Regions from separate parts of the Pantoea sp. At-9b genome, predicted to be linked through region 1. Evidence: predicted binding sites of a transcription regulator. Region 1 holds the regulator's gene; the other holds the start of a gene.
What was found. Region 1 encodes sigma-54, which starts transcription at its own class of promoters, with help from an activator protein. Its sites were predicted from a motif close to GTTGGCACANNTTTCGCTNT; they were not measured.

Region 1 (5,744 bases):
TGCCTCGACATTATCGCAGCAGACCGCGAAAAACCTGTTTCTGTGGGATGGGCGTAGTTGGGTGCGTAAAGGGCTGGAAGCGGGATTGACGGTGGGTATCGAAACCGTATGGACCAAGCGGCGTATTCTGACGGTCTATCTGAATATTGCCGAACTTGGCAACGGTGTGTTTGGTGTCGAAGAGGCCTCTCAGCGCTATTTTCACAAACCCGCCAGCCGCCTGACCATGGCGGAAGCCGCATTGCTGGCGGCGGTGTTGCCAAACCCCATACGTTTTCGCGCTGACGCCCCGTCAGGCTATATTCGTCAGCGCCAGCAATGGATTATGCGCCAGATGCGGCAGCTGGGTGGAGAAGGCTTCCTCAATCGCTATAAATTGCACTGAGGTGGTTAGTCCTCATCAAATCCGGCTTCAAATAGCTCAATCACTGCGGCCAGCGCCTGAGTTTCTTCCGGCCCGCTGGCCTCGATTTCGATATGACCGCCTTTGGCGGAATCCAGCATCAGCAGCGCAATAACGCTGCTGGCTTCCGCTTCTGTTCCTGCTTCATTGCGCAGCAACACTTCTGCGTCAAAACTCTGCACCAGTTCAAACAGCTTCATCGCCGGGCGCGCGTGCATGCCCAGCTTGTTACGAATCTCAACGGTTTGCTTCACGGTCATGATTTGCGTTTTTCCAGGGTGCGATGACGGGACTGCACATTTTTACCACGTGAGCGGAAATAGTCGGCCAGCTGTTCGGCGATATAAACCGAACGGTGCTTACCACCAGTACAACCGATTGCGACAGTGAGATAGCTGCGATTGTTGGTTTCCAGCATCGGCAGCCACAATTCAAGATAGCTGCGCGTCTGGTAGATAAAGTTATGCACTTCGGTATGCCGATCGAGGAAGGCTGCCACCGGGCGGTCGAGGCCGGTCATGGGGCGCAGTTTAGGGTCCCAGTGCGGGTTAGGCAGAAAACGCACGTCAAACACATAATCGGCATCAATCGGAATACCGTGTTTGAAGCCAAAGGATTCAAACACCATCGTCAGCTCACGTTCACGTTTGCCCAGCAGGCGGGTACGTAGCATTTCCGCCAATTCGTGTACCGACATCTCGGAGGTATCAATGATCAGATCGGCCCGCGAACGTAAAGGTTCGAGCAGGTCGCTCTCCTCGTCAATGGCGCTTTCCAGTGACAGATTTTTACTGGAGAGCGGATGCAGGCGGCGCGTATCACTGTAGCGACGGATGAGCGTGTTGCGGTCAGCGTCGAGAAACAGCAACTGAGGCGAAAAAGAATCCGGCAAATTATTCAGCGCGGTTTCGAAAATCTCCGGCGATTCCGGCATATTGCGCACGTCGATACTGACGGCAGCAGAGATGTTGCGTTCGCTTAAGGTATTGGCCAGCTCGGGTAATAACACCACTGGCAGGTTATCGACACAGTAAAACCCCATGTCCTCAAGCGCACGCAACGCGACTGATTTTCCTGAGCCTGACCGACCGCTAACGATCATCAGCACCATCACATTTCTCCCGTTTTAAACCGGCGCATTGGCCGGTAAAAGTAGCTGTCGCTTAAAGGTGGTCGTCCTGCGCTTCTGTGATAATGGCATAGAGTTCTTCATCGCTCTGTGCGGCGCGCAAACGACGACAGACCGTTTTATCTGCCAGGCGTTTTGCCACCAGTGACAGCGTATGCAGATGGGTTTTACACTGGTCTGCGGGCACCAGTAACGCAAACAGCAGGTCCACTGGCTGGTTGTCCACCGCGTCAAAGGCGATGGGCTGGTCGAGGCTAATGAACACGCCAACGGCGCGCAGCGTATCCTCCTCCAGTTTGCCATGTGGAATGGCGATACCATTGCCAATACCGGTACTGCCCATGCGTTCACGGGTGAGGATCGCTTCGAAAAGCGTCTGGTGAGGCAGATTGAGCTGTTTTGCTGCCAGCTCGCTGATTATTTCCAGCGCACGTTTTTTACTCTGGCAGTGTACGCCGCTGCGGGTGCAGTCCAGCGTGAGGACCGAGCTCAATTCCAGTGTCAGATCGTTGTTCATCATCGTTTCACTTGCGAGTTCACATAGCCGCGAGGATCACTCACTTTACCCCGATAACGGGAAAAATACAGTTATCCTGTTGGCGCTTGCGCAGATGACAAAACGGGGCGGTTAGCCCGCCCCATTCTGTGCTCTGAGTGTCGAACCGGTCGACACTCTGCAAGCGTGAAGGTTAGTGTTTTTTCAGTTTGTCTTTATGTTTGGTCAACTGACGGGAAAGCTTGTCGATCAATCCGTCAATGGCCGCGTACATGTCTTCCGCTTCCGATGTCGCGTGCAATTCACCGCCGTTCACATGCAGTGTTGCATCAGCAATCTGCGTTACCTTCTCCACTTTCAGAACAATATAGACCTGATTAATCCGATCAAAATAGTGTTCCAGTTTGGCAAATTTGCTGTTTACAAATTCGCGCAGCGGCTCGGTAATCTCTACATTCAGTCCGGTAAGGTTTATCTGCATAGGTCTTCCTTCTCAATACATTCAAACCAGCTGTTTACGCTGATTCGAGGGCGGGATGGACAAAGACTCGCGATACTTAGCAACCGTACGGCGGGCCACCATGATGCCCTGTTCAGATAACATGGAGGTCAGTTTGCTGTCGCTCAAGGGTTTTGCGGGGTTTTCCGCAGAGATCAATTTTTTCACCAGGGCACGGATCGCTGTCGATGAGGCTTCGCCGCCACCTTCGGTGTTCACATGACTGGAGAAAAAATATTTCAGTTCAAAGATGCCACGCGGACTGTGTAAATACTTTTGCGTGGTCACTCGGGAAATGGTGGACTCATGCATATCCACGGCCTGGGCGATATCCGCCAGTACCATGGGACGCATGTACTCCTCGCCCTGTTCAAAAAACGCCTGCTGCTGTTCGACGATACAGCGTGTCACTTTCAGCAGCGTGTCGTTACGGCTCTCCAGGCTCTTAATCAGCCACTTGGCTTCCTGTAAATTGCTGCGGATAAACTGGCTGTCACTGTCGTTACGTGCTGCTCCGCCCATCGCTGCATAGTGCTGATTAATCTTAAGACGCGGTACGCTGTCGGCATTCAGTTCTACCGTCCAGCGTGTGCCGACTTTTCGCACCAGCACATCCGGAATCACATACTCAGGTTCGCTGGTATTGACCGACTGGCCCGGACGCGGGTCCAGCGATTGAATCAGTACCATCGCCTCTTTCAGTACATCTTCTTTCAGACGCGTCATACGCATCAGGCTGCGGAAATCGTGATTGGCCAGCAGATCGAGATGGTCGCTAACGATTAAACGCGCTTCCGCCAGCATCGGCGTGTCGGTGGCGTACTGAGAAAGTTGTACCAGCAGACAGTCACGCAGGTCACGTGCACCCACACCAACCGGATCAAAACGCTGCACGCGTTTTAACACCGCTTCCACTTCTTCCAGCGTCAGCTCTTCATCACCGATGCTGTCGCAAATATCCTGGAGGGTCACGGTGAGATAACCGGTGTCGTCGATAGCATCCACAATGGAGGTCGCAATGGCACGATCGGTATCGGTGAACGGTGTCAGCTCAACCTGCCACATCAGGTAATCCTGTAGCGACTGGGTGGTTTCACCCTGATAAACCGGCAGTTCATCATCCTGATAATCGGTACCCGTTCCAGAAGGGGTTCCGGCGGTGTAGATTTCGTCCCAGGTTGCGTCGAGCGGCAGCTCTTCCGGCATCTCTTTTTGTTCCAGCGCCTCGCGGGTATCGAGTGCCTCGCTTTCCTGATATTCGCGTGTGTCTACTTCTTCATGGAGTTCTGATTGTTCAAGCAATGGGTTGCTTTCCAGCGCCAGTTGTAATTCCTGCTGGAGTTCAAGCGTAGAGAGTTGCAGCAAGCGGATTGCTTGCTGCAACTGGGGTGTCATCGCCAGCTGTTGGCTGAGCCTGAGTTGCAAACCTTGCTTCATAATCCGGATTGAATTTCCTAAGCAAACGTCGGAGGTTACGACACCTTATCAGAGTCTGAACTCTTCGCCCAAATAAACACGCTTAACCTGCTCATCTGCAAGTATTTCATCGGGCGTGCCGTGGGCAATCAAGTGCCCCTGGCTGACGATGTAAGCGCGTTCACAGACGGCAAGGGTTTCGCGCACGTTGTGATCGGTAATCAGCACACCCAATCCGCTATCACGCAGATGCTCAATGATCTTCTTGATATCAATGACGGAAATGGGGTCGACACCGGCAAAAGGCTCATCCAACAGGATGAATTTAGGGTTGGCGGCCAGCGCGCGGGCAATCTCAACACGACGGCGTTCACCGCCGGAGAGTGCCTGACCCATGCTGTCACGCAGATGTTCAATGTGGAACTCTTCCATCAGCTCGTTAGCGCGATCCTGACGCTGCTCTTCGGTAAGATCGTCACGGATCTGCAACACCGCCATCAGGTTGTCGTAAACGCTAAGGCGACGGAAAATGGAGGCCTCCTGCGGCAGATAGCCGATGCCGCGACGTGCGCGCGCATGCAGTGGCAAAATGCTGATGTCTTCATCATCAATCACAATGCGACCGGCATCGCGCGGTACGATACCGACCACCATGTAGAAGGTGGTGGTTTTACCGGCCCCATTGGGGCCAAGCAAACCGACGATTTCGCCGGATTTCACTTGCAGGCTAACGTCTTCTACCACGCGGCGGCCTTTGTAGGCTTTCGCCAGGTTTTCAGCGATCAGTGTGGCCATAGAAATTAGTTACTCTTTTTTTGGCTCTGGGAAGAACCGTCTTTGTCCTGCAACTGCGACGGCACCAGCACGGTGGTCACACGTTTGCTCTGGCCCTGACTGTAGGCCTGCATTTTTTGCTCTTTCACCAGATACGTGATGCGATCGCCCTTGATGTTGCTATCCAGCTGTTCAATGTAGGCGTTACCGGTCAGCTCAACAAAGTCATTCGCCAGTTCGTAATGAAGTTTGGCGGCATGGCCTTGCACCGGCTTACCGTTGTCCTGCATCTGATAAAAGGTCGCAGGGTTGCCCCAGGCATCCACAATGGTTTTTTTGCTGTCGCCGCCCGGACGGGTGACAACCACTTTGTCGGCGGTGATCTTGATCGATCCCTGGGTAACGATAACGTTGCCGGTGAAGGTGGCGACGTTGCCTTGGAGATCCAGTGACTGATTCTCTGAATCGATATTAACGGGTTTGTCCGAGTCCCCGGTTAAGGCCAGAGCGGGCAGGCTGGTGGCTAACAGGGCGCTGACCAGCAGTAACTTAAGGCTGTTGTTTTTCATTTTGGATTTCATAGGAGGATTTGACCTTTTCAATCAACTGGGCATGTTTCGTCCGTAAGTTGCCGCGCATCTTCATGCCAGTAGAGTTAAAACTGCGGCCATAAAGGGTGACCTGATCGTCAGAGGTGACATCCTGGGTGACGAGATTCACCACCGCATTATCGGTTTTAATGCGCTCCAGCTCCGAATCCTGCGTCAGGGTGTTCACTTCAACGTGGCCGTAAAGATAAAGCATACGATCTTTGGTGAGCTTTGCCTTATCGGCGCGCACAGACCACGTCGGAATTTTATTCACGTCGTAAGTGGTCATCACCGGATTATCGAACCAGCTCAGTTCATCGGCAGCAAAGTAGGTCACTTTATCCGAAATGAGTCTGTAGGCCAGCGCACCGTCTGGATTGTACACCACGGTGTGAGAAGTCGAACTGGTGTAAGTCGGCTCCTGGTCGTTGGTGGTA
Region 2 (5,744 bases), 550 kb from region 1:
GCACAACCTGCGGCAATGGGGTCAGGGTCGCACCCTGATTATCAGTGCGCATCGTCTGTCGGCGTTGACCGAAGCCAGCGAGATTCTGGTGTTGCAGCAAGGTCAGGTGATGCAGCGTGGTGACCACGATGAACTGGTCGCGCAAAGTGGCTGGTATCGCGATATGTACCGTTATCAGCAGTTGGAAGCGGCGCTGGACGAGGATGAGATCACCGAAGGAGCGAGTCGTGGCTAAATCTGTGCGCCTGTGGCCGACGTTGAAACGTTTACTGGCTTACGGCAAACCCTGGCGTAAATCGTTGTGGCTGGCGGTGGGCATGCTATGGCTGGCGGCGGCAGCCGAAGTCACCGGGCCGGTATTGATCAGTTATTTTATTGATCATCTGGTGGCGAAGCACCAGATGCCGTGGGGCATTGTCGTCGGGTTGGTGGTCAGCTTCATTCTGCTGCAACTACTGGCGGCGGGCCTGCACTATTTTCAGGCGTTGCTGTTTAATCGCGCGGCGATCGGCGTGGTACAAAAATTACGTTCTGATGTGATGAATGCGGCGTTGCGGCAACCATTGAGTGCTTTCGATACCCAACCGGTCGGGCAGATCATCTCACGCGTGACCAACGATACCGAGGTGATCCGCGATCTGTACGTCACGGTGGTGGCAACGGTGTTGCGCAGTGCCGCGCTGGTTGGGGCGATGCTGGTGGCGATGTTTGCGCTCGACTGGCGCATGGCGCTGGTGGCAATCGTGATTTTCCCGCTGGTGCTAACGGTGATGTTGATTTATCAGCGCTACAGCACACCGATAGCGCGCCGGGTGCGGAGCTACCTGGCCGATATCAATAACGGCTTCAATGAAGTGATTAACGGCATGAGCGTTATCCAGCAGTTTCGCCAGCAGGCGCGCTTTGGTGAGCGCATGGCGGAGGCCAGCCGTTCACACTATCTGGCTCGAATGGAGACGCTGCGCCTGGATGGCTTCCTGCTGCGCCCGCTACTGAGTTTGTTCTCTGCACTGATTTTGTGCGGCCTGCTGATGCTGTTCAGTTTCGCCACTCCCGGCGTCTTTGAGGTGGGGGTGCTGTATGCCTTTATCACTTACCTCGGGCGTCTGAATGAGCCGTTGATTGAACTCACCACCCAGCAATCGATGCTGCAACAGGCGGTAGTATCGGGTGAGCGTATTTTTGAGTTAATGGATGCGACCCAGCAGGATTACGGCAGCGACAATCGGCCACTGGCCTCCGGGCGTATTTCCCTGCGTGACGTCAGTTTTGCCTATCGTGCCGATCGTGACGTGTTAAGCCAGATCAATCTGGACGTGCCGCCACGTGGATTTATTGCGTTGGTCGGTCATACCGGCAGTGGCAAGAGTACGCTGGCAAACCTGCTGATGGGCTACTACCCGGTGACGCGCGGCAGTATCGAGCTGGATGGGCGTCCGCTGCCACAGTTGACGCATCAGGCGTTACGTCAGGGGGTGGCGATGGTGCAGCAGGACCCGGTGGTGCTGGCGGATACCTTACTCGCCAACGTCCGCCTCGGACGCGACATCCCCGAGCAGGCGGTGTGGCAGGCGCTGGAAACGGTGCAGCTTGCGTCTCTGGTCCGCGCGATGCCGGACGGTATTCACACCCGGCTGGGCGAGCAGGGCAACAATCTGTCGGTCGGTCAGAAGCAGCTGCTGGCGTTGGCACGGGTGTTGGTATCATTACCGCAGATTCTGATCCTCGATGAAGCCACGGCCAATATCGACTCCGGTACGGAACAGGCGATTCAACACGCGCTGCGCGCCTTACGCCAGCACAGCACGCTGGTGGTGATTGCGCATCGCCTCTCCACCATTACCGAAGCGGAGCAGATTTTGGTGCTGCACCGCGGGCAGGTTGCCGAGCGCGGTACGCACAGTGAATTGCTGGCGCAGCAGGGACGTTACTGGCAAATGTACCAGTTGCAACAGGCTGGCGATGAACTCGCGGCGGGCATTCCCTTAACGGCTGAAGGGTGACTTGCACCTTTTTTGCGCACCTTTATCGGATTATTCTGTAGAAATGCACTTCTTTGAGGCTTGAAGCACCAAAGAAGTGCAAACAATCCACTCCTTTCTTCCTCTCCTGCTGGTATTTGTGTTGTTCATCACAGAACGAAGCGTGCTGCGGCGCGGCTAATCTGCTGACTCTGCGGTTTTTTTATTTATGGCACACCCTTTGCTTATATCCCTGCGTGTCCGGTAAGACTCACTCATTAAATACCTGGAGGGGATCGTATGAAGCTGGTTACCGTGGTAATCAAACCATTTAAGCTGGAGGACGTGCGTGAAGCCTTATCCTCTATTGGCATTCAGGGACTGACAGTTACCGAAGTGAAGGGTTTCGGTCGCCAGAAAGGTCACGCAGAGCTTTATCGCGGTGCCGAGTACAGCGTGAACTTCCTGCCAAAAGTAAAAATTGATATCGCCATTGCTGATGATCAGCTCGACGAAGTTGTGGATGTGATCAGCAAAGCTGCTTACACCGGCAAAATTGGCGACGGCAAAATTTTCGTTGCGGAACTGCAACGCGTTATCCGTATTCGTACTGGCGAGACCGACGAAGCAGCACTGTAACTGGGCCTTGATTGTGATGGGATGGAAAGAAATGAATAAAATGATGACGAAGTTAGGCCTGACCAGCCTGGCGCTGTTACCGTCTCTGGCCATGGCGGCAGCTCCTGCCGTTGCGGATAAAGCCGATAACGCGTTTATGATGATCTGCACCGCACTGGTGCTGTTCATGTCAATTCCGGGTATTGCCCTGTTTTACGGCGGTCTGATCCGCGGTAAAAACGTGCTGTCCATGCTGACTCAGGTGGCGGTCACCTTCTCCCTGGTCTGCGTACTGTGGATGATCTACGGTTATTCGCTGGCCTTCAGCGAAGGCAATGCCTTCTTCGGTAGCTTCCAGTGGGCGATGCTGAAAAACATCGAGCTGAAAGCGCTGATGGGAACTTTCTATCAATACATCCACGTGGCGTTCCAGGCTTCGTTTGCTTGTATCACCGTGGGCCTGATTGTCGGTTCAATTGCTGAACGTATCCGTTTCTCTGCGGTGCTGATTTTCGTTGCAGTATGGCTGACACTGGCTTACCTGCCGATTGCGCACATGGTCTGGGCTGGCGGTCTGCTGGCATCTGACGGCGCGCTGGACTTCGCTGGCGGTACGGTTGTACACATCAACGCCGCGGTTGCAGGTCTGGTGGGTGCTTACCTGGTGGGCAAACGTGCTGGCTTTGGTAAAGAAGCCTTCAAACCGCACAACCTGCCGATGGTGTTCACCGGTACAGCCATCCTGTACGTGGGCTGGTTCGGCTTCAACGCCGGTTCTGCTTCTGCTGCTAACGAAATCGCTGCCCTGGCGTTCCTGAACACCGTGATTGCCACCGCGGGTGCGGTACTGTCCTGGACCTTCGGTGAGTGGGCGCTGCGTGGCAAGCCTTCTCTGCTGGGTGCCTCTTCAGGCTTCATCGCTGGTCTGGTTGCTATCACCCCGGCGTGTGGTTATGTCGGTGTCGGTGGTGCGCTGATTATCGGTCTGGTCGGTGGTTTGGCTGGCCTGTGGGGTGTGACCACCCTGAAGAAATGGCTGCGTGTTGATGACCCGTGTGATGTGTTCGGTGTGCACGGCGTGTGCGGCATCGTGGGTTGTATCCTGACCGGTGTGTTCGCGTCCTCTTCACTGGGTGGCGTAGGTTATGCTGAAGGCGTGACCATGGGCCATCAGGTGTGGATCCAGCTGTTCAGCGTCGGTGTCACCATCGTCTGGTCTGGTGTGGTTGCCTTCATTGGCTTCAAACTGGCCGATATGATTGTTGGCCTGCGTGTTCCAGAAGATCAGGAACGTGAAGGTCTGGATGTGAACAGCCACGGCGAGAATGCTTACAACCAGTAAGAGCCGGGCTGAAAAAGAGAGCAGTGCGCTAAAATAATAAGAGGCAGAAGGGGCGAGAAATCGCCCCTTTTTTTATTCGCTGCGCTGGCGCATCACCCCTTCCTGCACCGTGGTAGCGACCAGTGTCCCATCCTGGGTAAAAAACTCCCCGCGCACAAAACCGCGTGCACCTGATGCTGAGGTGCTAACGACGCTGTACAGCAGCCATTCTGACAAGTCGAACGGACGGTGGAACCACATGGAATGGTCGATAGTTGCGACCTGCATGTCAGGCTCCAGGAAGCCTTTGCCGTGCGGCTGGAGCGCCACGGGCAGGAAGTTGAGGTCTGACGCATAGCCGAGCAGATATTGGTGAATCCGGCGATCCTGCGGTAGCTGACCGTTGGCGCGCACCCATACCTGACGCACCGGCTCATCAACCCGACCTTTCAGTGGATTGTGAATTTGTACCGGACGAATATCGAGCGGGCGCTCGGAGAGGAATTTTTCCCGCAGCTTAATGGGCAGATGCGCTGCCAGTTTATGTGCCAGATCCTGTTCCGATGGCAGATTATCCGGGGCAGGCACTTGCGGCATGCTGTTCTGGTGCTCAAACCCGCTTTCCGGTGCCTGGAATGACGCCGTCATGTAGAAGATCGGCTGCCCATTTTGCACGGCACTGACGCGGCGTGCGCTAAAGCTTTTGCCATCACGCAGCGTTTCGACATCATAGATAATGGCTTTGTGACTATCGCCGGGACGCAGAAAGTAGCTATGGAATGAGTGGATGATACGTGCTTCCGGCACTGTCTGTTTCGCTGCATAAAGCGCCTGGCCAACCACCTGACCACCAAACACCTGACGCAGGCCGAGGTCTTCGCTCTGACCGCGAAAAAGTCCCTCTTCCAGTTTTTCCAGATTCAACAAATTAAGCAGGTTGTGCAGTGCCTGGCTCATAACGGATTCCTCAGTGATACCGGTCGGGCAAGTGTGAAAGATCCGACCAGTTGCCGTCAATCTTTTTGCCGTGGTTTCAGCAATCTAAGACGCGTCTTAAGCGCATTGCGGATTTTTGTGCCAGAATTAATGGCATTCGGCGGTTGAATAGCTGCACATTATTTTTGCCGCCGACAATCATAGTGTTCATAAGGAGACGACATCGATGAAACTCTGGCAAATCATTAGCGGTATGACGCTGGCTGTGGCGGTAGCAGGGTGCGCAGACCACAGCAAACCGGTGGCAACGCCCACCCTGGGTTCAGCTGTTGCCGGGCAGCAGGCGGCCATTGCGCAGCCGAATGTGAGTGGTTCCATTTATATTCGCCAGCGTATTGCCTTACCGCCGGATGCGGTACTGACGGTCACGTTGTCGGATGCGTCAAAATCCGACGCGCCATCCCGTGTGCTGGCGCAGCATGTGGTGCGTACCGAGGGTAAACAGGCTCCGTTCCAGTTTGTGCTGCCTTTTAATCCGGCAGACATCCAGCCAAACGCGCGGATTCTGTTGAGTGCAGCGATTGCGATTGATGGTCGACTGGCGTTTATCACGGATACGGTGAAACCGGTGATCAATCAGGGTGGAACCAAGGTCGAGTTGTTACTGGTGCCGACCACCAATGTGGCGATGCCAACGCAGCCAGGTGCGGCAACCACCGTGCCGTCAACCTCGCCGACGCAGGTGACACCGTCGTCTTCAGTGCCTGCTGCAACCAGTATGTAAAATGCATCACGTAGCGGCGCGATGGATTGCGGCGCTACGAATTTGTTGCTGGGATCAATCCTGGTCCCAGCGATAGCGTGCCAGCTCTATTTCTCCGGCATCGCTGACTTCAATCCCTTCGGCT

Region 2: glnK (P-II family nitrogen regulator) is a predicted target of sigma-54. The motif match lies at 2,190-2,209, and genes of this name have one in related genera.

Annotation. Positions count from the first base shown of each region.
Region 1 is NC_014837.1:543,397-549,140, forward strand. Features, by position in the region: gene mtgA (monofunctional biosynthetic peptidoglycan transglycosylase) at 1-385, shown strand, start outside; gene npr (PTS phosphocarrier protein NPr) at 391-663, opposite strand; gene rapZ (RNase adapter RapZ) at 660-1,514, opposite strand; gene ptsN (PTS IIA-like nitrogen regulatory protein PtsN) at 1,567-2,049, opposite strand; gene hpf (ribosome hibernation promoting factor) at 2,222-2,509, opposite strand; gene rpoN (RNA polymerase factor sigma-54) at 2,531-3,964, opposite strand; gene lptB (LPS export ABC transporter ATP-binding protein) at 4,013-4,738, opposite strand; gene lptA (lipopolysaccharide ABC transporter substrate-binding protein LptA) at 4,744-5,298, opposite strand; gene lptC (LPS export ABC transporter periplasmic protein LptC) at 5,267-5,744, opposite strand, start outside.
Region 2 is NC_014837.1:1,093,036-1,098,779, forward strand. Features, by position in the region: gene PAT9B_RS04865 (SmdA family multidrug ABC transporter permease/ATP-binding protein) at 1-235, shown strand, start outside; gene PAT9B_RS04870 (SmdB family multidrug efflux ABC transporter permease/ATP-binding protein) at 228-2,003, shown strand; gene glnK (P-II family nitrogen regulator) at 2,262-2,600, shown strand; gene amtB (ammonium transporter AmtB) at 2,632-3,921, shown strand; gene tesB (acyl-CoA thioesterase II) at 3,994-4,857, opposite strand; gene PAT9B_RS04890 (YbaY family lipoprotein) at 5,063-5,620, shown strand; gene PAT9B_RS04895 (MGMT family protein) at 5,675-5,744, opposite strand, start outside.